One region of the Brevundimonas sp. DS20 genome, then DNA from elsewhere that is predicted to be linked to it. Evidence: predicted binding sites of a transcription regulator. Region 1 holds the regulator's gene; the other holds the start of a gene.
What was found. Region 1 encodes HrcA, which represses chaperone genes, less so after heat shock. Its sites were predicted from a motif close to GTTAGCANTCNNNNNNNNNGANTGCTAAC; they were not measured.
Positions count from the first base shown of each region.

Region 2: groES (co-chaperone GroES) is a predicted target of HrcA. The motif match lies at 2,741-2,769, and genes of this name have one in related genera.

Region 1 is NZ_CP012897.1:757,981-773,704, reverse strand. It holds gene pnp (polyribonucleotide nucleotidyltransferase) at 1-1,450, shown strand, start outside; gene JL11_RS03670 (hypothetical protein) at 1,520-1,894, opposite strand; gene rph (ribonuclease PH) at 1,956-2,681, opposite strand; gene hrcA (heat-inducible transcriptional repressor HrcA) at 2,788-3,840, shown strand; gene grpE (nucleotide exchange factor GrpE) at 3,837-4,475, shown strand; gene JL11_RS03650 (S8 family peptidase) at 4,603-6,654, opposite strand; gene JL11_RS03645 (dienelactone hydrolase family protein) at 6,926-7,825, opposite strand; gene purH (bifunctional phosphoribosylaminoimidazolecarboxamide formyltransferase/IMP cyclohydrolase) at 7,964-9,568, opposite strand; gene JL11_RS03635 (heparinase II/III family protein) at 9,658-11,511, opposite strand; gene rpe (ribulose-phosphate 3-epimerase) at 11,508-12,179, opposite strand; gene JL11_RS03625 (RsmB/NOP family class I SAM-dependent RNA methyltransferase) at 12,227-13,570, opposite strand; gene JL11_RS03620 (potassium transporter Kup) at 13,618-15,594, opposite strand.
Region 2 is NZ_CP012897.1:637,656-653,379, reverse strand. It holds gene JL11_RS03145 (glycosyltransferase family 2 protein) at 1-503, shown strand, start outside; gene groL (chaperonin GroEL) at 603-2,249, opposite strand; gene groES (co-chaperone GroES) at 2,387-2,674, opposite strand; gene JL11_RS03130 (hypothetical protein) at 2,956-3,390, shown strand; gene zigA (zinc metallochaperone GTPase ZigA) at 3,439-4,659, opposite strand; gene JL11_RS03120 (DUF1826 domain-containing protein) at 4,753-5,322, shown strand; gene pgi (glucose-6-phosphate isomerase) at 5,326-6,933, opposite strand; gene JL11_RS03110 (hypothetical protein) at 7,047-7,523, shown strand; gene JL11_RS03105 (hypothetical protein) at 7,661-8,413, shown strand; gene JL11_RS03100 (protein-disulfide reductase DsbD family protein) at 8,442-10,670, opposite strand; gene JL11_RS03095 (OmpA family protein) at 10,722-11,081, opposite strand; gene JL11_RS03090 (YMGG-like glycine zipper-containing protein) at 11,275-11,616, opposite strand; gene JL11_RS03085 (hypothetical protein) at 11,750-12,016, shown strand; gene JL11_RS03080 (diacylglycerol/lipid kinase family protein) at 12,083-13,039, shown strand; gene JL11_RS03075 (metallophosphoesterase family protein) at 13,039-13,890, shown strand; gene JL11_RS03070 (DUF1328 domain-containing protein) at 13,991-14,170, opposite strand; gene JL11_RS03065 (hypothetical protein) at 14,285-14,695, opposite strand; gene JL11_RS03060 (DUF883 family protein) at 14,695-15,039, opposite strand; gene JL11_RS03055 (fumarylacetoacetate hydrolase family protein) at 15,177-15,724, shown strand, end outside.

The sequences.
Region 1 (15,724 bases):
CCAGCCGGGCAAGTACGAGCGCCGCTCGGGCGTCGACGCCGCCAAGAAGAAGGCCGCCGAAGCCCTGGTGAAGACCGACGAGAACCCCGAGGGCGTCGACAGCTCCAAATTCTCGGCCGCCTTCAAGGAATGCGAAGCCGACGTCCTGCGTCGCGACATCATCGAGAACGCTCACCGCGTCGACGGCCGTGCCCTGGACAAGGTCCGCGCCATCGTATCGGAAGTCGGCGTCTTGCCGCGCACCCACGGTTCGGCCCTGTTCACCCGCGGCGAAACCCAGGCCCTGGTCGTCGCCACCCTGGGCACCGGCGAGGACGAACAGTACATCGACAGCCTGCAGGGCACCTACAAGGAGTCCTTCCTGCTGCACTACAACTTCCCCCCCTATTCGGTGGGTGAAGCCGGCCGCATGGGCTCGCCCGGCCGTCGCGAAATCGGTCACGGCAAGCTGGCCTGGCGGGCCATCCGTCCGATGCTGCCGAAGAAGGAAGACTTCCCCTACACCATCCGCCTGGTCTCCGAGATCACCGAGTCGAACGGCTCGTCCTCGATGGCCACGGTCTGCGGTTCGTCCCTGGCCCTGATGGACGCCGGCGTGCCGCTGGTCCGTCCGGTCTCGGGCATCGCCATGGGCCTGATCCTGGAGCCGTCGGGCGAGTTCGCCATCCTGTCGGACATCCTGGGCGACGAAGACCACCTGGGCGACATGGACTTCAAGGTCGCCGGCACCTCGGAAGGCATCACCTCGCTGCAGATGGACATCAAGGTCCCCGGCATCACCGAGGAGATCATGAAACAGGCCCTGACCCAGGCCTCTGCCGGCCGCCTGCACATCCTCGACGAGATGTCCAAGGCCATGGACGCCCCGCGCGCCTCGCTGGGCGAACATGCGCCCAAGATCGAGACGATCAAGATCGCGGTCGACAAGATCCGTGAAGTGATCGGTTCGGGCGGCAAGGTGATCCGCGAGATCGTCGAGAAGACCGGCGCCAAGGTCGACATCGGCGACGACGGCACGATCAAGATCGCCGCCAATGACCAGGAGAAGATCGACGCCGCCAAGGCCTGGATCCAGTCCATCGCCTCGGAACCGGAAGTGGGCGCCATCTACTCCGGCAAGGTGGTCAAGGTCGTCGACTTCGGCGCCTTCGTGAACTTCTTCGGCGCCAAGGACGGCCTGGTCCACGTGTCCCAGATCGCTCTGGAACGCGTCGCCAACCCGGCCGACGTCCTGTCGGAAGGCCAGGAGGTCAAGGTCAAGTTCCTGGGCTTCGACGACCGCGGCAAGACCAAGCTGTCGATGAAGGTCGTGGACCAGACCACCGGCGAAGACATCACCGACAAGATCAACGCCGAACGCGCCGAACGCGGCGAGGAGCCGCTGTCGGAAGACACCGGCGGCCGTCCCAAGCGCGAAGGCGGCGATCGCGGCCGTCGCCGTCGCGACTGAGCCTCGGCCTGAGGTTTGAATGACGAAGGCCCCGCCGGCGACGGCGGGGCCTTTTTCATAACAGCCGTCTCAAGAGCGGCATTCGGCGGGCGGATCCTTGTCCCACAGCTTGCAGGACCGGTCGATCTCGCCCCGGATCAGGGCGCAGGGATTGTCGGCGTGGCAGGGCGGATGGGTGGCCGGGCTGACCTTGATGCAGCGCTCGACCAGACGCGCCGCCGCCGCCTCGCCGATATCCGCGCGGCATGCGGTCTGGGCTGCGAGGCCTCGTTCAGCGCCCGTATCGGGCTGATCCGAAGACGCCGGACCCGGAGCCGTCTCTGCTATGGTCTGCGCGCCCGAACCGGGGTCCGCAGCGGGCGCGGTCCTGTCCTCCCCGGACTGGCAGGCGGCGACCGCGAGGGCGGCCGACAGGGCGAAACAGGCGGACAGGAAAGGGCGCATCGACATCTCCGGGCTGAGGGTCATAGCCACGATGACCCGCCTGTTGAACGCACGAAACTCCTTAAGAGCGCACCGCCTCCAGCGCCGCCTTCTGCAGGGCGAACAGTTCGGCGCAGCCGGTCTCGGCCAGGGCGAACAGGCGGTCGAACTCGGCGCGGGTGAAGCCGCGCTTTTCGCCCGTGGCCTGGATCTCGACGATCTGGCCCGAACCGGTCAGGACGAAGTTGGAATCGGCCTCGGCCTCGGAATCCTCTTCATAGTCCAGGTCCAGCACCGGAACCCCGTCGCAGACGCCGCAGGACACCGCCGCCACCTGGTCCAGGATTGGATCAGCCTTCAGCACGCCTTCGTCGCGCAGATAGTTGAGGGCCGAGGCCATGGCGACCCAGGCGCCGGTGATGGCGGCGGTGCGGGTGCCGCCGTCGGCCTGGATCACGTCGCAGTCCAGCACCACCTGACGCTCGCCCAGCGCCTTCAGATCGACGACGGCGCGCAAGCTGCGGCCGATCAGACGCTGAATCTCCTGCGTCCGGCCCGTCTGTTTGCCGGCGGCGGCTTCGCGGCGGCCGCGGGTGTGGGTGGCGCGGGGCAGCATCCCGTATTCGGCCGTGACCCAGCCCTGGCCCTTGCCCCGCATCCAGCCGGGAATGGTCTCCTCGACCGAGGCCGTCACCAGAACCTTGGTGTGGCCGAAGGTGATCAGGCACGAGCCCTCGGCGTAGCGATTGACGCCGGTCTCGATGGTCACGGGACGCAGCTGGGCGTCGGTGCGTTGCGAATGGCGCATGAGATGAGTCCTTGGAAGCTGGGGCGGCGGTGATTATCCTGAAAACGTGAGCCTGTATGCCCCCAAAACCCCGCCGTTCGACGGCGGTCCGGCGACGGGCCAGTCTCTGGCGGGGCTGGCCGGCCTGGACGCGCGCGCGCGCGACATCTTCCGGCGCATTGTGGAGAGCTATCTGGAGACGGGCGAGCCGGTGGGGTCGCGGACCCTGTCGCTGGGCGGGATCGCCCTGTCGCCGGCCTCGATCCGCAATACGATGCAGGACCTGACCCTGGCGGGCCTTCTGGCCTCGCCCCACGCCTCGGCGGGGCGGATTCCCACCCATGCGGGTCTGCGCCTGTTTGTCGACGGCCTCTTGGAAATCGGCGACCTGACCAAGGAGGAGCGGCGCGAGATCGACGCCCGCCTGGCCGGCCGGGGCCGCAATTTCGAGGCCGCCCTGGACGAGGCGTCCAACCTGCTGTCGGGCCTGGCGGGGGGCGCAGGCGTGGTCTCCAGCCCGGTGCGCGACGCCGGGGTCAAACATGTGGAGTTCGTGGCGCTTGGCGGCGATCAGGCCCTGGCGGTCATCGTCGCCGACGACGGCACGGTGGAGAACCGGATCATGACCCTGGCGGCGGGGGTCACCCCCTCGACCCTGACGGAGGCCTCCAACTTCCTGAACGCTCGGCTGCGCGGCCGGCCCTTCGCCGAGGCCAAGCGGGAAATGACCCAGGAGCTGGAGATCGCCCGGCGCGAGCTGGACCAGGCCGCCGCCCGGCTGGTCGAGGACGGTCTGGCCGCCTGGTCCGGCGGGCCGGACCGCGAGCGGGCCCTGATCGTGCGGGGTCGGGCCAATCTGCTGCAGGACGGCGAGGGCCTGGCCGATCTGGAGCGGGTGCGGGTCCTGTTCGACGACCTGGAGCAGAAGGAACAGCTGATCGGCCTGCTGGACGGGGTGGATGCGGCGCAGGGGGTGCGGATTTTCATCGGCGCTGAAACCCGTCTGTTTTCACTTTCGGGTTCCGCCGTGATCGCGGCGCCCTATATGAGCGGCCGACAGCGGGTTCTGGGCGCCATAGGCGTCATAGGACCGGCGCGACTGAACTACGCCCGTGTCATTCCGTTGGTGGACTATACCGCCCGGGTGCTGGGCCGAATGCTGGACGGGAAAGAAACGTGAGCGACAAACCCCAGAACGACGATTTCAACGAACTGGACGCCGACATGGCCCAGGCCAACGCCGAACACGGGCTGGACGCCGATCCCTCGGACAATCTGGCGCCGCTGGACGCCGTGATCGCCGAGCGGGACGAGTGGAAGGACCGCGCCCTGCGCGTCGCCGCCGAGATGGAGAATCTGAAGCGCCGTTCAGAGGCCCAGCAGAACGACGCCCGCGCCTACGCCATCCAGCGCTTCGCCAAGGATCTGCTGGGCGTGGCCGACAATCTGGAGCGCGCCCTGATGGCCGCGCCCAAGGAGGCCGAGGGCGCCACGGCCGGTCTGGTGACGGGTCTGGAAATGACGCAGAAGGCCCTGCTGCAGGCGTTCGAGACCAACGGTCTGAAGCGGGTCGCGCCCGAGGCCGGCGAGGCCTTCAACCCCCATCTGCACCAGGCCATGATTGAACAGCCGTCGGACACGGTGCCGGGCGGAGCCGTGGTCCAGACCATGCAGTCCGGTTTCGAACTGTTCGGCCGCACGATCCGCCCGGCCATGGTGGTGGTGGCCGCCAAGGGATCGGGCGCCCAGCCGTCAAACCCCTATGGCGGCGGCGGCGGCGAACCCCAGACTCACGCCTTCGACGGCAAGGCTTGATCACCGCCCTCCTCTGAGGGGGTTTGTGCTAGTGAATAGTGCTGGTGAGCGGCAGGTGAGCGAGGCGTTCGGCACGACGTTCGAGGCCGCACAATTCTCGCTCACCTTCACCAGCGCCGACACCCCCTCAGAACCGGCGTCGCCAGCCCCCGATCAGGGCGAACTCGGGCGCGGCGTCGGCGGTGTGGCGCGGCTCGCGGCTGGCCACGGCTTGCAGCGACAGGCTGGAGCCGTCCCTCAGACTGCGTTCGCCGCCCAGGATGAAGTCGATCTGACGCCCGCTGGGCGCCGCCGAGAAGCGGCGACGCGAATAGGTCAGGGGGTCGAAATAATCGACCGGCACGTCCGCCAGCCAGGCCGAGAAGGTCCCCCGCTCCATCCGGAGCGGCTGTGAGACGGTGAAGCTGATCCGATCGCACAGGGCGGTGCAACCCGTCAGCAGGGCCAGCCGCCAGTTGGAGCTGATCGCCGCCCCGTCCGTCGACAGGAAACGGCCTTCGGTCTCGGTGGCGCCCACGCCGACCTCGCCGAGCAGGGCCAGACCCGGTCGCAGGGCCCAGTCCCCGCCGACCGCATAGAAGCGGGTCCGCGACGGCAGGGCGAAGTCCGAACCGCCCGGGATGAAGGCCCCCAAGGGCCCCAGCCGTTCGTCCAGGGCGCCCAGGCTCAGCGACAGGCCGCCGTCGGCGCCGCGCCAGGCCAGGGTGGCGCGGCTGTAGGTCGAGGCCGCTTCCTCGACCCGACGCAGCGGCATGCGACGGTCCCCCCCGCCGCTCTCGGCCGCCAGGGTGAAGGCGCCGAGCCGAACCTGACCGCGCGCCGCATGATCGGCCTGGGCCAGGGCGGCGAAACCGTCGCCGGCCGCGCCCTTGAACGGAGAGACGGCGCCGCCGCGACCTTGCCAGGTGGCGAAGTTCAGGCGGCCGATCTCCAGATCCAGCAGGGCCTCCTGGCGGGGTTCGTCGCCCAGCCAGGGCGCGTCGGTCAGGTCGCGGCGGGCCGTCACCGCCTCGACCGGTTCGTCAAGCTGGGCCGCCGTCAGGCTCAGCCGCCCGCCGCGGGGCAGGCTGAGGCTGGTCGTGGCGGTGCGGCTGCGTTCGAACGGCGCAGCCTGGTACGAACGGCTGGGCGCCGTCGGATAAGCGCCGCCCAGCTGGACCGCGAACATTCGATCATAGCCGTCGAACAGCACGGTCTCGAGCGCCGTCTGGCGTGCAAAGGCGTCGCCGAAGGCCGAGCCGACAAAACTGCCGGGCTCCGTCGCGGCGACCAGGGTCGCGCCGTCCGCCAGGGGCACAGAAGTGGTCCCCGCCGGCTGGAAGGCGCGCGCCAGGTCCAGAAGACCGCGGCCATAGACGACGTCGGTCCCGGCGTCCCCGGCGTCCCGCGCAGTCTCTATCAGCAGGGACAGGGCTTGGCGGCCGGTCAGATTGGGAAAGGCGTCCATCAACAGGGCCAGGGCGCCGGCGACGTGCGGGGCCGAGAAGGACGTGCCGCTGACCCGCCAGCAGCTGGTCGTATCGCAGCCTGTGACGATCGCCTCGCCCGGCGCCGAGATATAGCCCGCCGCCGCCACCCCGGCCCTGTTCGAAAAGCTGGACATGGCGTTGGAGGCGTTGTGCGATCCCACCGCGATCACGGCCCCGGCGAAGCGCGGATCGACGGCGTAGCGCGCCGGCCAGCCGGGATTGGCCTCGCCGTCATTGCCGGAGGAGGCGACGATCACCGCCCCCGAATTGACCGCCCGGAGCAGCGCGGCCTCAAAGGCCGAACCCAGACGGTCGTCGCCGCCCAGGGACATGTTGATGATCTTGACCCCATTGGCCACGGCGTAGTCCAGGGCCCGGACCAGGTCCGAACTGCTGAAACAGACGTCGGTGTTCTTCTCCTCGCAGTCGGAGATGTCGGTGCGGATCGACAAGATCGTGGATTCATAGGCGACGCCGATCGTGCCCTGGCCGTTGAAGTTGGAGGCGATCACCCCGGAGACCCGTGTCCCGTGGCTGCTGTCGGCGACATAGGGCGTATTGCGGCCGGGAACCACGTCGGTCGAGGCGGCGGAAATCCGCCCCACCAAATCCGCCGTGTCTCGGCTGACGCCGGAATCGACCACGGCGACCGTCACACCGCTCCCGGTGGCGCCCGCCCGCCACGCCGCCTCAGCCTTCACATTGGCCACGCCATAGTTGCGCTCATATTCGGCGGACGTGGTGGACGGCGGCGCAGGGGGAGGTGGCGGCGGTGGAGGCGGGGAGGGGAGGAGGAGGAGGAGGGGAATCACCGGCGTGACCGAACCGGAACCGCCTCCTCCGCCGCCACCCCGCCGCAGGCCGCCAGCGGCAGGGCCAGAAGACCGACGCTCAGCAGAATCGTCCGCTTCAACCGTTTTCCGACCACGTCGTTCCTCCCGAGCCGCGCGGTCGGTCGCCGCGCCTTCACCCAATAACCGCCTAATTCTTTAACGCTTTATCGAAAACCGCGAGCAGTTTGGCCCAACCGTCCTTGGCCTCCGCCTCGGCGTAGCTGGCGCGGTAGTCGGCGTGGAAGCCGTGCGGGGCGTCGGGATAGACGTCGATCCGGCTCTGGGTCTGACCGGCGCGCGCCAGGGCTTGGCGCATCCGTTCGACGCTGGCCAGGGGAATGCCTTGGTCCTGACCGCCGTAGAGGCCGAGCACCGGCGCCTTCAGGTCGTCGGCCAGATCGACCGGCCAAGGCTGGCCGGACGAGACCTGGGCCGGGGTCGCGTCCACCGCCGGCGCCAGACGGCCGTACCAGGCCACGCCCGCGCCGATGGCGGCGAAGCGCGCCGCCGCCTGCCACACCACCTTGCCGCCCCAGCAGAAGCCGGTGATCCCGACCTTGCCGTCGCGCGCCCACAGCTGCTGGCTGGCCCATTCCAGGGTGGCCGACAGGTCGCCCATCACCTGTTCATAGTTCGCCGCGCCCACGATCTGCATGATCCGGCCCATGTCGGACAGGGGCGCCGGATCCTCGACCCGGACGAAGAAGGCCGGGGCGATGGCGGCGTAGCCCTGTTTGGCCAGGCGGCGGCAGACGTCCTTGATATAGTCGTGGACCCCGAAGATTTCGGACACGACGATCACGACGGGGAAGGGGCCGTCTCCGGTCGGACGCGCCACATAGGCCGGCAGTTGAAACCCGTCCGGCGCCGGATAGGCGACCTCCGCCGTCTCCAATCCGGCGGCGTCGGTGGTGATCGGCTTGGCCTCCCTGGCCAGGGCAGCGACCGCATAGCCGGAAAAGAACAGCCCCCCAAGCGCCCCCACCGCCCTGCGGCTGAGCTTCAGATCATCGGCGGTCTGGCCTTCGGGACGGATCAGGGTGGTCATGGGACGGCTCCAGAAACGGGGGAACCGCCAGACCATCACGGCGCGCGGGGGGCGTCCAGTCACGAACGCGAGGACGTCAACGATGGAAAGAAGGCCGCTCACCGCGTCGCGAGCGGTAGCGGCCTTCTTTCCCTAGGGTCAGTGCCGGAAGACCCGCACGCCCGTGAAGGCCATGGCGATCCCCTTCTCGTCGGCGGCGGCGATAACTTCGGCGTCACGCATCGAGCCGCCGGGCTGGATCACCGCCGTGGCCCCGGCCGCGACGGCTTCCAAGAGGCCGTCGGCGAAGGGGAAGAAGGCTTCCGAGGCGCAGGCCGACCCCTCGGCCAGCGAAGTGGTCAGACCCTTGGCCTCCCCGGCCTCCTTGGCGCGGATGGCGGCGATGCGGGCGCTGTCGCGGCGGTTCATCTGGCCCGCGCCGATGCCGGCGGTCTGGCCGTCCTTGGCGTAGACGATGGCGTTGGACTTGACGTGTTTGGCCACGGTGAAGGCGAACAGCATGTCCTGGATCTCGGTCGGCGTCGGCTGGCGCTTGGTCACGATCTTCAGGTCCGACGGCTTGATCAGCGACCGGTCGCGGCTCTGGACCAGGAAGCCGCCGGCGACCGAACGGAACACCTCGCCCGGCCCGTGCGGATCGGGCAGGCCGTCGGTGATCAGCAGGCGCAGGTTCTTCTTGGCGGCGAAGACGGCCTTGGCCTCGTCGTCGGCGCCGGGGGCGATGACGACCTCGGTGAAGATTCCAGTGATGGCGCGGGCGTCGTCGCCGTTCAGCGGCCGGTTGACGGCGATCACGCCGCCGAAGGCCGAGACGGCGTCGCATTCCAGGGCGCGGGCATAGGCTTCCGACAGATCCTTGCCCACGGCCACGCCGCAGGGGTTGGCGTGTTTGACGATGACGCAGGCCGGGGCCTCGAACTCGGCGACCAGCTCATAGGCGGCGTCGGCGTCGGCGATATTGTTGTAGCCCAGCTCCTTGCCCTGGACCTGGGTCGCATAGGCCACGCCCGGCCGGCGCTCGCCGGTGCGGTAGAAGGCGCCGGTCTGGTGCGGGTTCTCGCCATAGCGCAGGGTCTGGGCCAGAGAACCGGCGATCGACTTGCGGGCCGGGGCGGCGTCCTCGACCTGCTGGGCGAACCAGGCGGAGACGGCGGCGTCATAGGCGGCGGTGCGGGCGAAGGCGCGGGCGGCCAGCCGCTTTCTCAGGGCCAGATCGGTCGAGCCTTCCGCCTTCAGCGCCTCAAGGATCAGGCCGATGCTCTCGCCGTCGACGGCGACGGCGACATAGCCGTGGTTCTTGGAGCCCGAACGGATCATGGCCGGGCCGCCGATGTCGATGTTCTCGACCGCCGCCTCGAACGAACCGCCCGCCGCAACGGTTGATTCAAACGGATAGAGGTCGATCCAGACGATATCGATGGCGCCGATGCCGTGGTCGGTCATGGCCTGGGCGTGGTCGGCCGCGTCGCGCACGCCCAGGAGGCCCCCGTGGACCACGGGGTGCAGGGTCTTGACCCGGCCGTCCATCATCTCGGGGAAGCCGGTCAGATCGGCCACATCCTTGACCGGCAGGCCCAGTTTGGCGATCGCCGCCTTGGTGCCGCCGGTCGAGACCAGTTCGACGCCCAGGTCGTTCAAGGTGCGGGCGACGTCTTCCAGCCCGGCCTTGTCGGACAGGGAGATCAGGGCGCGTTGCGGCTTGACCCGGTCAGGGGCGGGGGGGAAGTCGGGAGCGGCGGGCATGGCGGCGTCCGTGAAGGCTTGGGGAGGATGGCGCGCCCTCTAGCGCCAAACGGCCGCCTCGTCACCCCACGGACGGTTTCTGACGAGGATCAGCTCGGATCGCCGCTCGCGCCCGCTGGGCTCAGCTTCCAGCGGATCTTGGTCTCGCTGTCGGTGCGGGCCGATCCCCGCACGACGATCTGCAGCGATCGGCGGGTCAGCCCGGCGTCGATATGGACGCTGGGCTCTATGGCCACGTCGGGGCCGTCGGTGCGGAACCACCAGCCCCGGCCCGAGGCGCCGCGCAGCAGGATCGAGCGCCGGTCGCGCGCCAGCGAGGCCTGAACCCCCGGCTCCAGATGGAAGCGGATGGCGTAGGGGGCCGCGATCTGGCGGATCACCTCCTTGCGGCCGGGCGTCGGGAAAAGCTTCTCCTCCGCTCGCAACTCGTCCAGCCTCTGGTCCAGATACAGGCGCCGCTGGTGGTTCAGGCCGAAGGCTTCGTTCCAGCCGTCATGCTCCATCTCCAGCCAGACCGCCCCCTCGGCTTCCCTCTGGTCGGTGGTCACATGGATCGGCGGCCCGACCAGGCGCGGTCCCAGAAGCTCTCCCTTCCAGCCGCCCAAGGGTTCGTTCAGCGACCGCTCGCCCAGGGTCAGGGTCGAATGGCCGGGGGTCAGGCGCAGGGCCTGACGATCGGTGGCTGCGGGGGTCCAGCCGGAGCCGGTGACCAGACGGTCCTTGCCGCAGGCGATCTCCAGCGCCAGGGGCTGGGCGCAGGCCGTCGCGCCCCAGGCGCCGCGCGCGGGCGAGGCGGCGTCAGCGATGATGGACAACAGGGGGCTGGCGATCCGCACCAAGCCGCCGATCCGGCCGACGGGGGGATGGGTCCGATCGGCTGCGCGCGCCGTGGCGGCGGCCTCGTCATGGGCTCGGGCGGCGGCCACACGGGCGGCCGACGAGGGGCCGCCGCCTTGAAAACCGGCCAGCCGCCCGTCGGGCAGGGTCAGAAGGCGCAAGCCCTGGGTCAGGCGGTCGATCGCCTCCGACACCGGCTGCGGCGTCGGTTCAGACAGCTGGGCCAGGGCGTCATCGAGGGTCAGGAGGTCCAAGAGCAGCTCCAGCCCCGCCTCCGGGCTGCGCGACGCATGCGAACCGTCGTCGTGAACCGTGACGCGCAGCGCCCCCGCCAGACCGCCCAGCGCGCGGCGTCTCAGCCCCTGACCCGGCGCTCCGGCCAGGACGCAGCCCCCGATGGCGGCGGCGGTCAGACGCTCGGCCCGCGTGGCCAGGCCGCCCGGCGGACGCAACAGCTGGCGCGTCTGACGCGCCAGACTGTCGGCCAGCCTCAGCCGTTCCGCCTCGGTCGCCACCGCCCCCATGCGGCGGGCGGCGCAGGCCAGGTTGATCACCCGGCGCGGCAGAATCTCCGGGCCCCAGGCGAAGGGCGACCAGCGGGCGAAGGCGTCCGCCCAGGCCAGGGTCAGGCGCAGGGCCTCGCGCGCGCCGCGCTCGCCCTGGGCCATCAGGGCCGGCAGCCAGTTGAAGGCGTGCAGTTCGACGGCGAAGGGCCGCGACGGACTGGGTCGGTTCCACGGATCGGACGGCGGCTCCACCTCCATGGAGGCGCCGGCCAGGATGAAGCGCCCGACCAGCAGGTTCTTGCCCGGGGCGGGATCGTGCGGCCGGAAATCCCGCGGCGTCGCGGCGAAGGCCGTGACCTTGCCCCCGGCCAGCACGGGGCTCAGGGTCAGACCATAGCCGGGAAGGCCGTAAAGCTCGATCCACAGTTGACGGGTGATCAGACGCCCGGCGATGGCGGGCCAAAGACCGGCGCTGGTCGCCGCCTGCCCCGCCCGGACGGGCGTGCGGACCGGCGCGCCCGGAAGGCCCGGAATCTGGCCCGAGGCGACGTCCGGCGTCTCGGCCTCGCGCCGCGGAGCGAAGGGACCCAAGGGGCTCACCCGGCGGTCCAAGGGTTCGGAGCGGACTTCAGGGCCGCGATATTGGCCGCATAATCGCCCTTGAAGACGAAGGAGCCCGCGACCAGGGCGTCAGCCCCAGCGGCGACGCAAGAACCCGCATTGGCCGAGGTCACGCCGCCGTCCACCTGAAGATGAGCCGCCGACCCGGCCCGATCCAGAATGGCGCGCGCCGTCTCGATCTTCTTCAGCGAACTGTCGATGAACTTCTGGCCGCCGAAGCCGGGATTGACCGACATGATCAGAACCAGATCCACCAGATCGACCACCTCTTCCAGGATCGACAGCGGGGTGGCGGGATTGAACACGACGCCCGCCTTGGCGCCCAGCTGGCGGATGCGGCCCAGGGTGCGGTGCAGGTGCGCTCCGCTCTCAGGGTGGACGGTCAGGACGTCTGCGCCCGCCTCGCGGAACGCTTCCAGCCACGGATCGACTGGCGCGACCATCAGATGGACGTCGAACGGCAGACGGGTGTGCGGTCGGATGGCCTTCACGATGTCCGGGCCCAGGGTGATGTTGGGCACGAAATGGCCGTCCATCACATCGATGTGGATCCAGTCGGCGCCGGCGGCTTCCAGAGCGCGGACTTCTTCACCCAGGCGCGCGAAATCGCTGGCGAGGATGGACGGGCAGATCAGGGGTGCGGCCATGGGCCCTCGGATAGGACGGCTTGCCCACGGGGGCAAGCCGCCGACCGTCAGGAAATCCGCTCCAGCCGTGCGGCGAAGAAGCCGTCCAGGCCGCCGCGTTCGGCCCATTGGGACGGCAGAATGCGCAGCCAGCCTTCCGGCGTCAGGGCCTCAGCCGGGGCGCCGACGGCGGCGGGGTCGGCGGGAACCGTGCGAAAACCGGGGTTGCGGCGCAGGAAGGCGATCACCTGGGTCTCCCCTTCCTCGCGCTCCAGCGAACAGGTGCAATAGACCAGACGGCCGCCCGGCTTGACCCGTTCGGCGGCGGCGTCGAGCAGCCGGTGCTGGACGTCGGCCAATTTGGCGACCTCGGCCGGCTTGGTGGCGCGCAGAACCTCCGGATTGCGGCGGAAGGTGCCGGTGGCGGTGCAGGGGGCGTCCAGCAGCACGGCGTCGAAGGTGCGGTCGTCCTCCCAGTCCTCGGCGGGGACGGCGACCACCTCGGCGGTCAGTCCGGTGCGTTCCAGGTTCTGGGTCAGGCGTTTCAGACGCGGGGCCGAACGGTCCAGGGCCACCACCGAAGCGCCGGCGGCCGCCAGCTGCAGGGTCTTGCCGCCGGGGGCGGCGCACATATCCAGGGCGGTCTCGCCGGGCTTGACGTCCAGCAGGCGGCCGGGGACGGCGGCGGCGGCGTCCTGAACCCACCAATCGCCGGTCTCGAAGCCGGGCCAGGCGGCGACATCGCCGCGACGGCCGGTGCGGACCGTACCCCCGTCCAGAACCTCGCCCTCCACCGCCTCGGCGACGGCGGCGGGATCGACGCCGGGCTTTAGGCTGAGATCGGTCGGCGGCTCCTCGCGCGCGGCCAAGGCCAGGCCGGTCAGGGCCGCCTCGCCATAGGTCGCCCGCCAGCGGGCGGCGATCCAGTCGGGCAGATTGCTCTCGGCCGTGGTCAGGCCGGCGCCGTCGCGGCCCACGCCGCGCAGCACGGCGTTGACCAGGTTCTTGTACGGCCGGGTCTTGGGGTCCCGCTCGGCCAGTTTCACGGCCGTGGAGACGGCGGCGAAGGCCGGGGTCTCCAGCACCAGGGTCTGAGCCAGGGCGATGCGCATCAGGGTGCGGACGGCCTCGGGCGGAGACTTCTGCAGGCGGCGATCCAGTATCTGGTCGATCTCGCCCAGGCGACGGAGCGCCGCCATGGCCACGGCGCGGGCGAAGGCGCGATCGACCGGCGCCAGGGCGCGGGCGGGCGGCTGGGCCAGGGCCTCGTCCAGTCCGTTGCGTCGCTCCAGCGCCGCGTTCAGCAACAGGCCGGCGACGAGGCGGGCCTCCACCCCGATATCGTCCTGGTGCGGGGTTTCAGACGAGGCTTCCGACGCAGAAGCTGGACGCGGCCTGCCCTTGGTCGCCATCCGGCGGCCCCGCGCCTCGGAGTTCTGGCCCGGCCGGGCGCCCGGCCTCAAACCGCCACCTGGGCGCCCAGCTCGACCACGCGGCCGGGCGGGATGTGGAAGAAGTCGGTCGGATTGGCGGCGTTGCGCATCAGGAAGATGAACAGCCGGTCCTGCCACAGGGGCATGCCCTGGCGCGCCGACGGGATAAGCGACCGGCGGCCCAGGAAGAAGCTGGTCGACATGATGTCGAACTTCAGTCCCTGTTTGCGGCACAGACCCAGGGCGCGCGGCACGTTCGGCGTCTCCATGAAGCCATAGGTGATGGTCAGCTTCTTGAAGTCGTCATTGATCGGCTCCATCCGCACCCGATCCGCCTCCTTGACGCGGGGCCGCTCGGAGGTGCGCACGGTCAGGATGACGTTCTTCTCGTGCAGGACCTTGTTGTGCTTGAGATTGTGCATCAGGGCGACCGGGGCGACGTCGGGATCGCTGGTCAGGAAGATGGCCGTGCCTGGCGCGCGGTGCGGCGGCCGGGCCTGAAGCATCTCGATCAGGTCGGTCAGAGGCAGGCTATCCTTGCGGGTCTTGGTCGTCAGTATCTGAGTGCCGCGCACCCAGGTCCACATGATCAGGACCAGCATCGCCCCCAGAACCAGGGGCATCCAGGCGCCGTCGGGAATCTTCAGCAGGTTGGAGGTCAGGAAGACGCTGTCGATGAAGGCGAAGGGGATCAGGGTTCCGGCGACCGCCCACATCGGCCATTTCCAGCCCTTGGTGATCACCGAATAGCTCATCAGGGTGTTGACCAGCATGGTCCCGGTGACGGCCACACCATAGGCGGCGGTCAGATTGTGCGAGCTCTGGAAGACCACCAGCAGCAGCAGGACCCCGATCATCAGGAAGGTGTTGACCGCCGGCACAAAGATCTGGCCCGCCTGGGTTTCGGAGGTGTTGCGAATGTCGATCCGGGGCAGCAGGCCCAGCTGCACCGCCTGCTGGGTGACCGAGAAGGCTCCGGTGATCACGGCCTGGGAGGCGATGACGGTGGCGGCGGTGGCCAGGATCAGCATCGGCCAATAGGCCATCTCCGGCACCATGTTCCAGAAGGGGTTCTCCGACGCGGCCGGATTGTCCAGGATCAGGGCGCCCTGGCCCAGATAGTTCAGGGTCAGGCAGGGCAGGACGAAGGCCAGCCATCCCATGCGGATCGGCGCCTTTCCGAAATGGCCCATGTCCGCATACAGGGCCTCGGCGCCGGTCACGGCCAGGAAGACGCTGCCCAGGATGACGAAACCCAGGAAGCCGTCATTGATCAGCAGCATGACGCCGTAGTGGGGCGACAGGGCCCGCAGAATGCTGACGTCGTCGAAGATGTGATAAAGACCCAGCCCGCCGAGGCTGAGGAACCAGACGGCGGTGATCGGGCCGAAATATTTGGCCAGGCTGGCGGTGCCGCCCGACTGAGCCATGAACAGGGCCACCAGAATCCCGGCCGAGATCGGCACGATGAAGGGATCCAGACGTCCAGCCAGGCCCGGCGCGTCCTGAAGGCCCTCGACGGCCGACAGCACGGAAATGGCCGGGGTGATGATGCCGTCGCCATAGAAGAGGGCCGCGCCGCAGACGCCCAGAATGAAGATCCAGGCGCTGCGCCGTCCGACCGCGTGCTGGGCCAGGGCCATCAGGGACAGGGTGCCGCCCTCGCCCTTGTTGTCGGCCCGCATCAGGAAGAAGACGTATTTGAACGTCACCACCACCATCAGGGCCCAGAAGGCCAGGGAGACCACGCCGACCACGGCCAGGTCGCCGCCCACGCCCGACCGGGCATGGTCGATCGCCTCGCGCAGGGCGTAGAGCGGGCTGGTGCCGATGTCGCCGAACACCACGCCGATCGCGCCGACCGTCAGGGCCCAGAAGCCGCCGTGTTTGGCGATCTGGCCTGCTGGAGCTTGGGACTCGGGTCCCGTGGCGTGGGTGGACTTGTTCGGCGGGTTCGACGCGGCGGGGAGAGCGCCCGCGTCGTGGGGAGTGTCCCCGGCCATGCGTATCCTCCGGGTCGTCGACGACAGGTCGAGCCCTTCAAAGCGGCGAGCCTTTAGGCTCATTCCGCGTCCGCTTCAATCGCGGCGCGCGGGATTCGGTTTCTCCAGACGGGCGGAGATTTGTGATTCG
Region 2 (15,724 bases), 120 kb from region 1:
GCCGGGCGGTGCGCACCGGGGTGCTGGCGGCGCGGGGATCGGTGGTGGTGACGATGGACGGCGACGGTCAGAACCCGCCGGCCGATGCGCCCCGGCTGGTGGACGCCCTGCTTGCGGCCCCCGCAGACGTCGGTCTGATCGGCGGGCGACGGGCCAAGCGCCAGGACAGCGCCGCCAAACGCCAGGCCTCGGTCTGGGCGAACCGCATCCGTCGTCGACTGCTGGGCGACGACGCCGACGACACCGGCTGCGGGCTGAAGGCCTTTCGCCGCGACGTCTTCCTGCGGCTTCCCTATTTCGATCACATCCACCGCTATCTGCCGGCCCTGATGATCCGCGAGGGTTACCGAAACCAGTATCTGGACGTCGATCACCGGCACCGCGAAACGGGCCGGTCGAAATACACCAACTGGGGCCGGCTGAAGGTCGCCTTCGCCGATCTCTTGGGCGTCATGTGGCTGAAGAGCCGGTCGCGCCGGCCGGGCGCGATCTCCGAATTCTGAGCGCGATAATCCAGACGCTCACAGAACGGGCGCGACAAGAGAAAAGGGCGGGACCTCGCGGTCCCGCCCTTCTGCATTTCAGCGTCGGAAGGCTTGGACTTAGAAGTCCATCCCACCCATGCCGCCCATGCCGCCCATGTCAGGAGCGGCGGCGCCGCCCGACTTCTTGGGGGCGTCGGCGACGGCGGCTTCCGTGGTGATCAGGATGCCGGCCACCGAAGCGGCGTCTTGCAGGGCCGTGCGGACGACCTTGGCGGGGTCGATGACGCCCATCTTGACCAGGTCGCCGTATTCTTCCGTCTGGGCGTTGAAGCCGAAGGAGGCGTCGTTGTTCTCCAGCACCTTGCCGACCACGATCGAGCCTTCGACGCCGGCGTTTTCGGCGATCTGACGGATCGGGGCCTGCAGGGCGCGACGGATGATGGCGATGCCGGCGTTCTGGTCGGCGTTGTCGCCCTTGACGTCGGCCAGGATCTTGGAGGCCTTCAACAGGGCGATGCCGCCGCCGGGAACGATGCCTTCGTCAGCCGCGGCGCGGGTGGCGTTCAGGGCGTCGTCGACGCGGTCCTTCTTTTCCTTCACTTCGACTTCGGTCGAGCCGCCGACGCGGAGAACCGCGACGCCGCCGGCCAGCTTGGCCAGACGTTCCTGCAGCTTTTCCTTGTCGTAGTCGGAGGTGGTGTCTTCGATCTGGCGCTTGATCTGGGCCACGCGGGCTTCGATGTCGGCCTTCTCACCCACGCCTTCGACGATGGTGGTGTCGTCCTTGGTGATCGAGACCTTCTTGGCCTTGCCGAGCATGTCGAGCGTGACGCTCTCCAGCTTGATGCCCAGGTCTTCCGAGATGACCTGGCCGCCCGTCAGGATGGCGATGTCTTCCAGCATGGCCTTGCGGCGGTCGCCGAAGCCCGGCGCCTTGACGGCGGCGACGCGCAGGCCGCCGCGCAGCTTGTTGACCACCAGGGTGGCCAGGGCTTCGCCTTCGATGTCCTCGGCGATGATCAGCAGCGGACGGCCCGACTGCACCACGGCTTCCAGGATCGGCAGCATGGCCTGCAGCGAGGTCAGCTTCTTCTCGAACAGCAGGATCAGCGGCTCTTCGAGAACGGCCTCCATCTTGTCGGCGTTGGTGATGAAGTAGGGGCTCAGATAGCCGCGGTCGAACTGCATGCCTTCGACGACGTCGACGGTGGTGTCGGCGGTCTTGGCTTCTTCGACGGTGATCACGCCCTCATTGCCGACCTTGGCCATGGCCTGGGCGATCAGCTCGCCGATTTCGGAGTCGCCGTTGGCCGAGATGGTGCCGACCTGGGCGATTTCCGAGTTGTTGGAAACGGGCTTGGAGTTGGTCTTGACCTCTTCCAGCACCAGGCCGACGGCCTTGTCGATGCCGCGCTTCAGATCCATCGGGTTCATGCCGGCGGCGACGGCCTTGAGGCCCTCTTGCACGATGGCTTGAGCCAGGACGGTCGCGGTGGTGGTGCCGTCGCCCGCCTTGTCGTTCGTCTTCGAAGCGACTTCGCGGATCATCTGGGCGCCCATGTTCTCGAAGGCGTCTTCCAGCTCGATTTCCTTGGCGACCGAGACGCCGTCCTTGGTCGAGCGCGGGGCGCCGAAGGACTTCTGGATCACGACGTTGCGACCCTTCGGACCCAGGGTCACCTTGACGGCGTTGGCGAGGACGTTGACGCCGCGCAGCATCTTGTCGCGCGCGTCGGTGTTGAACTGTACGATTTTAGCGGCCATGCGGGCAGCTCCTTTTGTGTGAGTGGCGAGTGGTTAGTGGCGAGTGGCGAGGATCTGAGATTGGGGCGACGGCGGCGGTTTCGTCCGGAAACCTGCTCGCCACTCGCCACTGATCACTCGCCACTGAGGGCTGAGCCTTAGCTCAGCACTCCAAGCACGTCCGACTCTTTCATGATGATCAGGTCTTCGCCGTCGATCTTCACTTCCGTGCCCGACCACTTGCCGAACAGGATGCGGTCGCCGGCCTTCAGCTCCAGGGCGTTGACCTTGCCCGAGTCGTCGCGGGCGCCGGGGCCGACGGCGACGACTTCGCCTTCCTGGGGCTTTTCCTTGGCGGTGTCGGGGATGATGATCCCGCCCTTGGTCTTGGATTCTTCTTCAACGCGCTTGACCAGCACGCGGTCGCCGAGCGGACGAAACGCCATCGGTTGTCTCCCTTGATCCCCCGAATGGGGCGATTTGAACAATGGGTCAGCCCTTCCCCGTCGCCGTTTAGCAGCCGGCAGGGGAGAGTGCTAACGCGAGCGGGAGTTAGGCAGAGAGGGTGCGGGCGTCAAGCGACGCCTGCGCGAAACTTCAGAGACAAATGAACCCGAAATGAACGCGAGGCGCCGGGGAGGTTCAAACTGGGCCGGCTAAAACCGCTTCAACGCTCGACGCAATCCGGTGAAGGACCGCAATCGGGCAATGAAGAAGGAGATCGACCATGTCGAAGATGCCGAAGATCATCGCTGTCGCCGCCGCGCCCGTCATGGCCCTGAGCCTGACGGCCGCACCCGCCTCGGCCCAGTCCTATCGTGATCGCGACCGCGACGACGACAGCGCCAAGAACGCCCTGATCGGCGCCGCCGTCGGCGGTCTGGCCGGCGCCCTCTACGGCAACGGCGACGGCCGCTATATCGCCGGAGGCGCCCTGGCCGGGGCCGCCCTGGGCGCCGTGGCGACCAACCGGGGTTCGGGCTGCGAATACTACCGCGGCGGCCGCTGCTACCGGAACCAAGGCCACTGGGAGCGCGAACACGGCATCAACAGCCGCGATCCGCGCTGGGAGCAGCGCCGCGATTATCGCGACTGGCGTCGGGAGCAGCGTTACGATCGCCGGGACGACCGCCGCGACTACCGCTATGATCGCCGCTGGTAGGCAACAGGCCTGAATGACGAAGGGGCGCCGATCGAGGCGCCCCTTTTGTCATGCCGCGTTCCGACGCGGCCCCCAATGCGGGAAGGGATCCTCCAGCCTGGCCCAGCCCTTGGGTCCGCGCTCCATCTCGAACCGGGTCAGGAGGGCGGCGTCGAACAGGGAGGTCAGCAGGTCGCGGTTCATGTCCTTGCCGATCAGGACGATCTCCTGACGACGGTCGCCGTAGGGCTGTCGCCAGACGGCCTCGATGGCCTTCAGCCATTCGGGGTTGTCGTCGGGCCAGCGCTCGCGCGGGGCCGAGGCCCACCACAGGCCGCCCCATTCATGTTCCGTCACCGCGCCGGCCTGGCTCCAGGATCCGACATAGTCCATCCGGCTGGCCAGCCAGAAGAAGCCCTTGGAGCGCCAGACGCCGGGCCATTCGCGCTTCAGCAGGTCGTAGAAGCGCCGGGGATGAAAGGGTCTGCGCGCCCGATAGACGAAGGTCGAGACGCCGTATTCCTCGGTCTCGGGCGTCACCTCGCCGCGCAGGGCCTGGGACCAGCCGGCGGCCTGTTCGGCTCGTTCCATGTCGAACAGGCCCGTGCCGATGACCTGATCCAGGGCGACGGCCCCGCGCACCGCCTCGAGGATCTGGGCGCGGGGATTGAACTGGGTCATCATCGCCTTCAGCACCCCCAGCTGCGTCGCATCGAGCAGGTCGCACTTGTTCAGCACAATGACGTCGGCGAACTCGATCTGGTCGATCAGCAGATTGGCGACCGTGCGCTCGTCGTCCTCGCCGAGATGCTCGCCGCGCGTCTTCAGCCGGTCGGTCGAGGGATAGTCGCGGTGGAAGTTGAAGGCGTCCACCACGGTCACCATGGTGTCGATCCGGGCCAGATCCGACAGGCTGAAGCCGTCCTCGTCGCGGAAGTCGAAGGTGGCGGCGACCGGCATGGGTTCGGAGATTCCGGTCGACTCGATCAGCAGACAGTCGAACCGTCCCTCGCGCGCCAGCTTGCCGACCTCGATCAGCAGGTCCTCGCGCAGGGTGCAGCAGATACAGCCGTTGGACATTTCCACCAGCCGTTCCTCGGTGCGCGACAGGTCCGCCCCGCCGCCGTCGCGCACCAGGGCCGCGTCGATGTTCACCTCGCTCATGTCATTGACGATCACCGCCGCCCGTAAACCCTCGCGGTTCGACAGGACGTGGTTGAGCAGGGTCGTCTTGCCGGCCCCGAGGAAGCCGGACAGGACGGTGACGGGCAGTTTCTTGAATTCGGACACGAGAGGGCTCCACAGGGCTGCGCCAGCTTGACCGTGAGCGGCGGCCATGAGAGTTACGTTATAGTATAACGTTCTTCGTCAGCAAGGATTTCCATGGCGGTCGGCGCTGTCGTCCAGGGGCTTGCGCCCACGGTCTTCACCACCCTGTTCGAGCCCCAGGTGCGGATGGCGATCTGGTCGAGGCCCAGCCCCATGCCGCCGGACGCCCCGCCCCCGGCCGATTTCACCGCCGAATGCGACGGGCGCTGGATCGCCCTATCGGGTGCGGCGCCCGAGTGGTTTCTCCAGGACATCGAAAGACTGGCGGAGATCGTGGCGACGATCAGCGGATGCGAGGCCTGGCGTGCGCGGTGCGAGACCGTGACCCGGCGCGCCTGCCCGCGGTTTCACCAGGACGCCGTGCCGGTGCGCCTGATCGTCGCCTATGAGGGGCCGGGGCCGGAATGGGCCTTCGCCGGCGAGATCGGCGAGGATCTTGACGGGCGCCTGATCGGCACGCGTCGTCGGGTCCGCACCCTTCACCCCGGCGATGTCGCCGTCATGAAGGGCACGGCGCCGGGCTGGGAGGCCTGGCCGGAGTTTCCGGAGGTTCTGCACCGCTCGCCGCCGGCCGGGAGACGATCCCCCCGGCGCGTCTTGACGATCGACGCCGCGCCGGCGTGAGCGTCAGCCCATCAACCGCGTCATCAGGCCGGCGGTCGAGGGGTCCAGATCGGCGGAGGGGTCGCCGGCGTGGACGTCCTTCAGGATCGCCTTGGCCAGGACCTTGCCCAGTTCGACGCCCCACTGGTCGAAGCTGTTGATGTCCCAGATCACGCCTTCAACGAAGGTCTTGTGTTCATAGAGGGCCAGCAAGGCGCCCAGGGTCTCGGGCGTCAGGCGGTCCATCAGAATGGCGGTCGAGGGGCGGTTTCCGGTGAAGGTACGGTGGGTCGCCAGACGGGCGGCCTCTTCCTCCGACAGACCCTGGGCCAGGCCTTCGGCCTTGGCCGCCTCGGTCGTCTTGCCCAGCATCAGGGCCTGCCCCTGGGCCAGGGCGTTGGACCAGAGCGGCGATTCCGGCGCGTCGGCATGGGTTTTGGCGACGATCACGAACTCGGCCGGGACGATCTGCGGGCCCTGGTGGATCTGCTGGAAGAAGGCGTGCTGGCCGTTGGTGCCCGGCTCGCCGAACACCACCGGGCAGGTCTGGCGCGTCACGGGGGTTCCGTCGCGGTGCACCCGCTTGCCGTTCGACTCCATCTCCAGCTGCTGCAAGAAGGACGGCAGGCGGCGCAGGGCGTGGGCGTAGGGCGCCACGGTGCGGGCGGGGCGGTTCAGCCCGTCGACGTTGAAGACCTGGGCCAGGGCCAGAAGGATCGGCGCGTTCCGCTCCAGCGGGGCCGAGACGAAATGGTCATCCATAGCGGCGGCGCCGGCCAGCATGGCTTCGAACACGTCCCAACCCAGGGCGATGCCGCACGACAGACTGACCGCCGACCACAGCGAATAGCGTCCGCCGACCCAGTCGCGGAAGGCGAAGGTGCGGCCGCAGCCGAAGGCCGCCGCCTTGTCCGGCGCCGCCGTCACCCCGATGAAGTGTTTGGTCATGCCCTCGGCCGGCAGGGCGGCGGCCAGCCAGGCCTTGGCCGCCTCGGCGTTGGCCAGGGTCTCTTGCGTCGTGAAGGTCTTGGACACCACCACGACCAGGGTGGTCTCCGGGTTCAGGCCGGTCAGGGCCTCAGCCATGTCGCGGGGGTCGATATTGGCGACGAAGCGCAGATCGATGGACGGGTCCAGCGGGCGCAGGGCGTCCCAGACCACGCGCGGACCCAGGTCCGACCCGCCGATGCCGACGTGGACGATGGCCTCGAACTTGCGGCCCGTGGCCCCCGCCTCGGCGCCCGAGCGGACGGCCTCGGCATAGGTCTTCATGTCGGCGCGGACGGCGTCCACCTCGGCCGAGACCGGCTCGCCCAGGGCCCTGAAGTCGGCGCCGGCGGGCGCGCGCAGGGCCGGGTGCAGGACGGCGCGCCCCTCGGTCAGGTTGACGGCCTCGCCGGCGAACAGGGCGGCGCGACGGCCCTCGACGTCGCAGGCGTGGGCCAGGTCCAGACAGGCCTCGAAGGCGTCCCGGGTCCAGCTCTGTTTCGACAGATCCAGATAGAGACCCGCCGCCTCGACCGACATCCGCGCCAGCCGGTCCGGATCGGCGGCGAACTGGTCCACGATACGGGCTTTGCCCGCCGTTGCGGCGGCGGCGTCGAAGGCGGTCCAGGCGTCGTTGCGGGTCATCAGTCGTCCTCGGGAGGAGAAATCTTGGGAAGACAAGGAAGGTAAACACTCGTTTACGGGTCGAGCGTATGCCGGTTCAACGTCCTAGCCGACGCTGAAACAGGAAGTCACCCATGTCCTGCGGCCTTGCTCTCACGATCGCCCTGACCCTGTCCAATCCCGCCGTGGCCCTGGCGGCTGATCAGCCCGCTGCGGCCGCCGGCGCCCCCGTGTCCGTGGCGGCCGAGCCCCTGTTCGCCGACATCGTGGCCCGGTCCGGGAGGCTGAAGGCGATGGTGGACGGCTGGGCGGCGTCAAAGGCTGCGGACGACGCCGGTTTCTTCACCAGCCAGGCCTTCACCGGCTTTAAGGCCCAGGCGGACGAACTGGCGGCCCTGGACCTGCAGGGCCATCTGATTCTGAAGGAACGGGGCACCGACGGCGATCTGAAATGCATCCTGCGCGGCATCTCCGAGGACATGCCGAAAAAGGTCCAGGCGGTTCAGGCCGCCGCTACCCCCGCAGAGCGCGCTACGGCCCTGTCGGAACTGTCCTATTTGCTGAACGACAATGTCGAAGTGATCACCGCCCCGCCTCAGCCTGAGGTCTAGCGAGCGAAACCCCGACCTCTGCGGGTTGCGGGTTGCGGGGGTGACGGTGCGGGTGCAGGCTGGGGGAAACCGTTTCCGGAGTCCCCATGGCTGGTCTTGCGCCCCTGATCGCCGTTGCCGCATCAATGGCCGCGTCAATGGTCGAATCCGCGACCGTTCCGCTCGGCGCGGTGCGCGGGGCCGAGCCGGTCGCCCTGGCGCAGCGGATACTGCCGCCGGAGACGGCGGCGCGGATCGAGGGCGGCCTCGTCCGGCGACAGTGGCTTCCGGGTCAGAGCTATTTCATTCGCTTCGACGAGCGCCCGAGCGTCCATTCGGACGGCCTGTGCCGCCGCACCTCCCACGTCGCCTCGGCCGGGGCGCCGCGCGTGGGCGAGGAGGCGGCCGACGACACGCCGCTGGCGCTGACGCCTTTTCAGACCGTCGTCTTCTACGCCCCGACCTATCCGAACCTCGCCTCTGATGCGGGGTGTCTGTCAGAGGGCGGCTGGATCGGCGCCCCGGAGCGCGAGCTTGAACCGACCCTGCGAATGCTCGACCGGCTGACGCGGGCGATGGCGCGGGCCGCCGGCCGCGACGAACTGGGGTTCGCCCTGTCGTGTCGTTCGGACAAGCCGGAAGATTGCGCTGATCCGCGACGCGCCCTGGCCGACCTGCCGCTGGATCGGCTGCTGGGCGTTCGGCTGAAGAACACCGTCTATCAGGAAGAGCCGACCGAGGGCCGGGTGCGGGTTCGAAAGATGCAGCCGGTCGTCGACGACCGCTGGCCCGAGGCCGAGGTCCATTTCGACAGCACGCCTCCGGACGGCCAGTCGTGGATCGTGGTGCTGAAGGGCATCGACCGCCTGGAGGCGGTCGAGATCCGGAGGACGCTGGTCATCCGCCACTGAGCCGCCGCATCCGACGCTCGCCGCGTCTTCACCGTCCCGTCAGCGCTTCGACCACCACACCCTCGGTCAACAACTGCGGCAGGATGCGGGGTTCGCCGCCGGCGGCGGGATAGAACAGATACAGGGGCACGCCCGAGCGGCCGTGACGCTCCAGTTCACGGCTGATGGCGTCGTCGCGGCGGGTCCAGTCGCCGACCAGATAGAGGGTGTTCGACGCCTTCAGGGCCTCGGCGACGCGGGGCGAGGACAGGGCGGCGCGCTCATTGATCTTGCAGGTGACGCACCAGTCGGCGGTGAAGTTGACCAGGACGGGACGGCCTGCGGCCTGGGCGGCGCGGACGGCCTCGGCCGACCAGTGGGCGGCTGTGAGGGAACCGGTCTCGGCCGCCGCCGCGGACGGCGGCCGGGTGGCGGCCAGACCGGCGAAACCGACGGCGAAGAGCAGGGCCAGGGTGGCGGCGACGGCGCTGACCACGGCGGTCCCGCCCTGGGCCCGGCGCGCCTGGTTCATGCCGGACAGCCACAGACCGAAGGCCAGCATCAGGCCCGCAGCGAGGACCAGGGCCAAGGCGTCGGGTCCCGTCTGGCGCGAAAAGACCCAGACCAGCCACAGGGCCGCGCCGTACATGGGGAAGGCCAGCAGGGCCTTCAGCCGCTCCATCCACGGCCCCGGCCGGGGGAAGCGTCGCAACAGGCCGGGCGACAGGCTGATCGCCACATAGGGCAGGGCCAGGCCCAGGCCCAGCATCAGGAAGATCGCCAGGGCCGCCGGCCAGGGCGCCAGCAGGGCTGCGCCGAGGGCGGCGGCCATGAAGGGGGCGGTGCAGGGGGCGGCGACGACCACGGCCAGCACCCCGGTGAAGAAGGCCCCCACGCCGCCGGGCAGTCGCGACAGGGGACCGGCGCCGGCCCCCTGCAGTCCTGCCCCGACATGGAAGACGCCCGACAGGTTCAGGCCGACGCCCAGCATCAGCAGGGCCAGGCCCGCGATCACCGCCGGCGACTGAAGCTGGAAGCCCCAGCCTATGGCCTCGCCGCCCGCGCGCAGGATCAGCAGGGCGCCCGCCAGGACCAGGAAGCTGGACAGGACCCCGGCCAGGAACAGCAGGCCGTCGCGCCGGGCCTCGCCGGCCTGATGGGCCGAGGCGGCCAGGGCGGCGGCCTTCATCGCCAGTATGGGAAAGACGCAGGGCATCAGATTCAGGATCAGTCCGCCGACGAAGGCGAACAGGATCGACTGCAGGATCAGGCCCGCGCCGGCCCCTTCGGCGGGGGGGACGACCTCGCCGCTGAGGGCCGCGCCGCCGGCCGTTCCGGGCAGGGGGGGACCGGGCCGGGCCGTGATCTCCCAGGCGCCGGCGTCGGTGGCCAGGACGCCGGACACCGGTCGGGTCAGGCCCTGGGCCTTCAGATCGGCGCCGGGGGTCAGGGTCAGGCTCAGCCCCCGGGGGCCGGCCTGGCCCGACTGGGCCGCCGCATGGTCGATCACGCCGCCGTCATAGGGATAGAAATAGGCCTGGGTCACGCCCGGCGCGCGGCCCATGATCTCCGCCAGCGGTCCGCCCGCCGCCGACAGGGTCAGGACGCCGTTCTCGAGCGCGGCGCGCGCCTCGATCCCCGCAGGGCGTGGCGCGGCCTCGAGCACGGCCTGGAGCGCCCGGCCGTGATCCGGGTCCAGCGGCGGCGCCCCCTCCCGGATCGGCAGGTCCAGCCTCAGGCTCATCTGCACCGGCACGCACATCTGGTCGCTGCACACCAGAAGCAGGGCGTCGGCGACCAGGGGCAGGGTGGTGCCGGGTCGGGCCGAGGCCGGGATCTCGATCGGCACGGGCAGATAGACCTCGCCCGAATAGCCGTAGTTGACCAGGCTCATCAGCCGCTGGCGGGTCGGCAGGGGCCAGACGATGTCGCCGGCCTCGACCCCCGGCGGAAGGCGCCAGTTCAGGGTGGTGGGGCCCCCGGAATCGCCGGGGTTGCGCCAATAGGTGTGCCACCCCTCGGCGATCTGCTGTCGCACCGCCACCACGGCGGTGGAGCCCGGCGCCGCCCAGCGCGTCAGAGGAATGAGTTCCGCCCGGATGTTCTGCGCGCCCTGAGCGCCCGTCTCGACGGGGGCTTGGCTTCGGACCTGGGCCAGGGCCGGAGAGGCCAGGCCCAGCAGCAGGCCCAGGTTCAAGACCAGCAGCAGGCGCACCCCGACTCTGGAGCCGTCGCGGAGCCGGCCGGCCTTGAACAGGATGGAGAAAAGAAGGCGCATGATCGGCCTTTTAGGCCGGGAGACCGCCCCTGTCAGGGCGCCTTTACGGGATCAGCGAGGATGGGCGTCGATCGCCACCTCGGTGCGGCGGCGCAACGGCTCGGCAGCGCCCTCGGTCGTGACTGCGCCGACGTCCCCGGCGGCGGCCACGTCGAAGACGGGGGCGGGCAGGCCGGCGGTGTTCAAGGCCTGGGCCACGGACCGCGCCCTCTGTTGAGAGAGGCTGAGGTTGGCCGCAGACCCGCCCGTGGCGTCCGCGAGGCCCAGCACCTGGACCCGCCGAACGTCGCAGGTCTTCAGCACATTCGCCGCCGCCGTGATCGCCTGATCGGCCGCAGGCGTAAGCCGAGCCTCGCCTTCACGGAAATAGATGTCGAACCGCACCGGCGCGCACGGAGATTCCCCCGTCACGATTGCGTCTCGCGAAGGCGCGGTGGCGCAGGCTGACACGGCCGCAGCCAAACCCAATGCCGAAATCGTCAGATATCTCATACCGTCCCCCTCGGTTGTGCGTCTGCAGACGCAAAAAGGGCGGCCCGTCGCCGACGAGCCGCCCGGTTGAACGGACGCGAACCGTCTCACGTCCGTTCAGAAACCCTGAGGCTCAATAGCGCCGTTGGCCATTGTCCCAGTAGCATTCGTCCTGGCGGTTGTCGTAGCAGTAGTAGTAGCGACCCTGGCTGTCGCGATAACGCTGCTGGTTGTTGCGGTCCGCCTGAGAGCCGCGCACCGCGCCGGCCGCACCGCCCAGGGCGCCGCCGATCAGGGCGCCGGTGGCCGCATTGCCGCCGCCGACATTGTTGCCGATGACCGCGCCCGCCACGGCGCCGAGGCCCGCGCCGATGGCGCCCTGGCGCACCGTCTGGTTGGTGCCGCCGTAAGGATCGCTGGCGCAGGCCGAAGCCAGAAGACCGGCGCCGGCTATGGCGATGATGGCCTTGTTCATGGTGAATTCCTTTATCCTGGGTTCGCCCCGAATACGAGAACGCTGGACTCCCGCACCGGTTCCCTTGTCTATCACTGTTCCGCTGAAGCGGCTAAAATCGCCGCACGGCAGTCAAGCTTATGGGGGCAGGACGATGCGATTTTCCACACTCACGCGGGCTTCGACCGGCGCCGAGGGACCGATCTGGTCGCGGCCTCGCAAACGCAAACGCAGAGTCTCGGCGGCGTCCCTGGTCAACACCCTTCTGGTTCTGCTGGCCCTGATCGGCGCCCTGACGCTGGTTCTGTCGATCAGGGCGGGTTCAGTCGAGACCGCCGGCCGGACCATGGACGGATGGATCGCGACCGCCTGGGCCCACGGGCAGGCCTTGATCGACCGAACGCCCAGCCCCAGCCGCTGAGGCGTCAAAGCGACGTCCGCATCTCACTGAGGGGAACGGCTCGGCTTGGCAGGCGTTCGGCCCGACATGACCGACATCCTGAGCTCTGAGCCCGACACAGGGGCGGGCGGGCAGCGCCCGGACGCGGGCCGCGTCCTGACGCCTCATGCGTCGCTGAAGCGGTTGGTCATTCTGGTGAATCCGCTGTCAGGCGGCGTCGGACCGCGCGCCGTCGCAGAGGTCGAGGCGATCCTGACCGACTATGAGGTGGAGAGCCAGGTCGTGCTGTTGCAAGGCGGCGGCTTCGACCAGGCCATCGCCGACGCCTTCGCCGCAACGCCCGACGTCATCTTCGTTCTTGCCGGGGACGGCACGGCCCGTTCGGTGGCGGCCAAGGCCAGGCCGGACGGTCCGATGATCGCCCCCCTGCCCGGGGGCACCATGAATATGTTGCCCAAGGCGCTTTACGGCACCGGCGATTGGAAGGCGGCCTTGCGCCACGCCCTGGAGGAGGGCGAGCCCCAGACGGTGTCCGGCGGCGAGGTCGGCGGGGAATATTTCTACTGCGCGGCCATCCTGGGATCGCCGGCCCTTTGGGCCCCGGCGCGGGAGGCGATGCGGACCGGAAAGCTGAGACTGGCCTGGGCCTATGCTCGACGGGCGCTGAAGCGAGCCTTTTCCGGCCGATTGAGGTTCAGCCTGGACGGAGGCGGCCGTCGCCGCGCCGAAGCCCTGGTGTTGATCAGCCCGATGATCTCCAAGGCGATGGAGGAGCCGACGGGGCTGGAGGCGGCGGCGCTGGATCCGTCGGACGCCACCCAGGCCTTCCGACTGGCGGCGACGGCCCTGTTCAGCGACTGGCGCCATGATCCCGCGGTCTCGACCCGCCCCGCCAAGCGGATCGACGTGCGCGCTCGGTCCAAGATTCCCGCCGTGATCGACGGCGAACCCCTTCTTCTGAGCCCCGAGGCGACGGTGCGGTTCATTCCCAAGGCGTTTCGCGCCCTGGCGCCCAAACCCCCCGCCGCCGAGGACAGTCTGTAATGGGGCGTATTCTCCAGTTTTCCGACGTTCATTTCGGATGTGAGCACAAGGGGGCGGTCGCCGCCGCCCTGGAATACGCCCACGCCACGCCCAACGACCTGGTCCTGATCACAGGCGACATCACCCAGAAGGGCTATCCCAAGGAGTTCGCGGCGGCGGGTCGCTGGATGCGCGCCATGCCCGAGCCGCGCTTCGTCATCGTCGGCAACCACGACGTCCCCTACTGGGACGCGGTCGCAAGGCTGTTCCATCCCTGGAAAGCGTTCGAGACGGCGACCGGGTTTCCCGCCCACGACGGCCAGTTCTGCAATGAGACCGTCATGGTGCGCGGCGTCGTCACCGCACGCGGCTGGCAGGCCCGGCCCAACTGGTCAAAGGGGGTCATCGATCTGGACCAGACCCGGCGCGCGGCCGAGGCCCTGCGGCAGGCGCCGATCGGGGCGCTGCGCATCCTCGCCTGTCACCATCCGCTGATCGAGATGATCGGGGCGCCGATGACCGGTGAGGTCAAGCGCGGGGACGAGGCGGCGCTGATCTTCGCCGAGGCGGGCGTGGATCTGATCATGACGGGCCATGTCCATGTGCCCTTCGCCCTGGCGATCGACCTGGCGGATCGCTGTTCCTATGCGGTGGGTTGCGGAACCTTGTCGCATCGGGAGCGGGGATCGCCGCCCGGCTTCAATCAGGTGGAGTGGGACGCCAAGACCATCACGGTCACCGCCCTGGCCTGGGACGGCGCGGCCTACAGGCCGCATCAGGTGTGGAGGCTTCCGCGTCGGCAGGACACCCGCCGCGCGGCGACGGCGCCCGATCCGAACGCGCCGGGCATGCTGGAAAAGGCGGCGGTCTGACGCCGCCCTTCCATCTCGGCCACGGCCCATAAGGACCTCGGCATGAAGAAAGGGCCGGAACTCGCGTTCCGGCCCTTTCCGTTTTGAAGCTCGACGCCCTTTACAATCGAGGCGCGCCGCGTCCGCGAAGTCCGCCGGCCACAAGGGCGATGACGAACAGGATGATGGCGATCACGGCGATGAATTTGGCGATCTCGAACGAGAAGTTCGCGATGCCGCCGAAGCCGAGAACGGCTGCGATCAAAGCCACGACCAGGAAGATAATTGCCCAGCGAATCATGGGTTTAGCTCTCCTGCGTTGATGTTTCCGACGGCGGCCTCGCAGCCGTTCGTCCGTCGGTGGATCAACGTTCCCGGTCGCGGGGCGTTCCGCCCGCGACAGAGAAAGGAAAGACTATCGCCGCCGGCGACGGCCGTAGCCGCGATGCTCCATCTTGCGGTCCGCCACCATGCCTGCCACGATCGCGGCCAGGGCGGGATTGCGCAGCAGCAGGAAGGCGGCCCCCAGTCCGCCGACCACCCCGATGACAGGGCGCTCGCGCACCATATGCAGGATCTTGCCGGCCAGACCCTCCGGCTCCTCCTCCTCGTCCTCATCGTCCCCTTCGGCGCGCTTCAGGAAGACGAGGGCGACGATCAGGGCCGTCAAGGCGAACAGGCCGAAGGTGATGGCGGCCGCGCCCAAGGGCGTGGTCATCAATTGGAGGGCGTAGAACACAGCGACGCCCAGGAAGATGACGGCCAAAAAGACGCTGGCGGCGACCACGGCGGTCGCCACGGCGCGCTTGAGGATGCCCTTGAACATCAGCGGCGGCGGCCGGCCAGCAGCATGCCCAGCACCAGACCGACGCCCAGGGCGATGGCCGTGGACTGGAGCGGACGCTCCTGCACCCGTTCGACGACATAGCGCTGGGCTTCGTCCAGGCGCTCGGCGGCGTCGTCGTAATATTCGCGGCCCCGAACGCGGGCGGCGTCGTAATAGGTGCGGGCCTGTTCGCGCACTTCCTCGCTCTTGGCGCGCAGGCGGGCCTCGGCCTCCTCGGCCTTTTCGCGCAGGCGCTGGGTTTCTTCGCGAGCGCCGGCCTTCAGATCCTCCTTCAGGGTCTTCAGATCGGCCTTGATGTCTTCTCGAGCCTTGGTGGTGGCCATGATGCGCGCTCCAGTTTCAAGCTTGGCATTAGAATAGGGAACCCCGTCTGCCAACGCCACACCCCTGTCGAGGTTCCGTCGTCGCCAATGTCGGTGAAGGCCTCGTCACCTCCGTCCCGGCGCCCTAGATTGGCGCCATGACCGCCTTTCTGTTCGAGCCCCCACCCCAGCCCAGCCTGCCGATCATCGGCGATGCGCGACGGTTTCCCGTGCGGCGGATTCTGTGCGTGGGCCAGAACTACGCCGCCCATGCGCGCGAAATGGGGTCGGATCCCGAGAAGCAGACGCCCTTCTTCTTTTCGAAGCCGGCCGACGCCGTGGTGACCGACGGCGCCGACCCGGCCTACCCGTCCGCGACGGCCCAGCTGCACTATGAGGCCGAGCTGGTGGCGGCCATCGGCGAAGGCGGGCGGATCGTCGGCTGGGCCGCCGGTTGCGATCTGACCCGACGCGATCTGCAGGCCCAGGCCAAGGCGGCCGGCCGCCCCTGGGACGCCGCCAAGGGGTTTGATCAGTCGGCGCCCTGCGGCGCCGTAACCCTGGGCGCCCTGCCGAACCCGGACGGGTCCATCGTCCTGACCGTCAATGGGGAAGTCCGCCAATCCAGCGTCCTCAGCGACATGATCCTGAACCCGGACCAGATCGTCGCGGCGGCGGGCGGGCTGTGGACGCTTCAGCCGGGCGA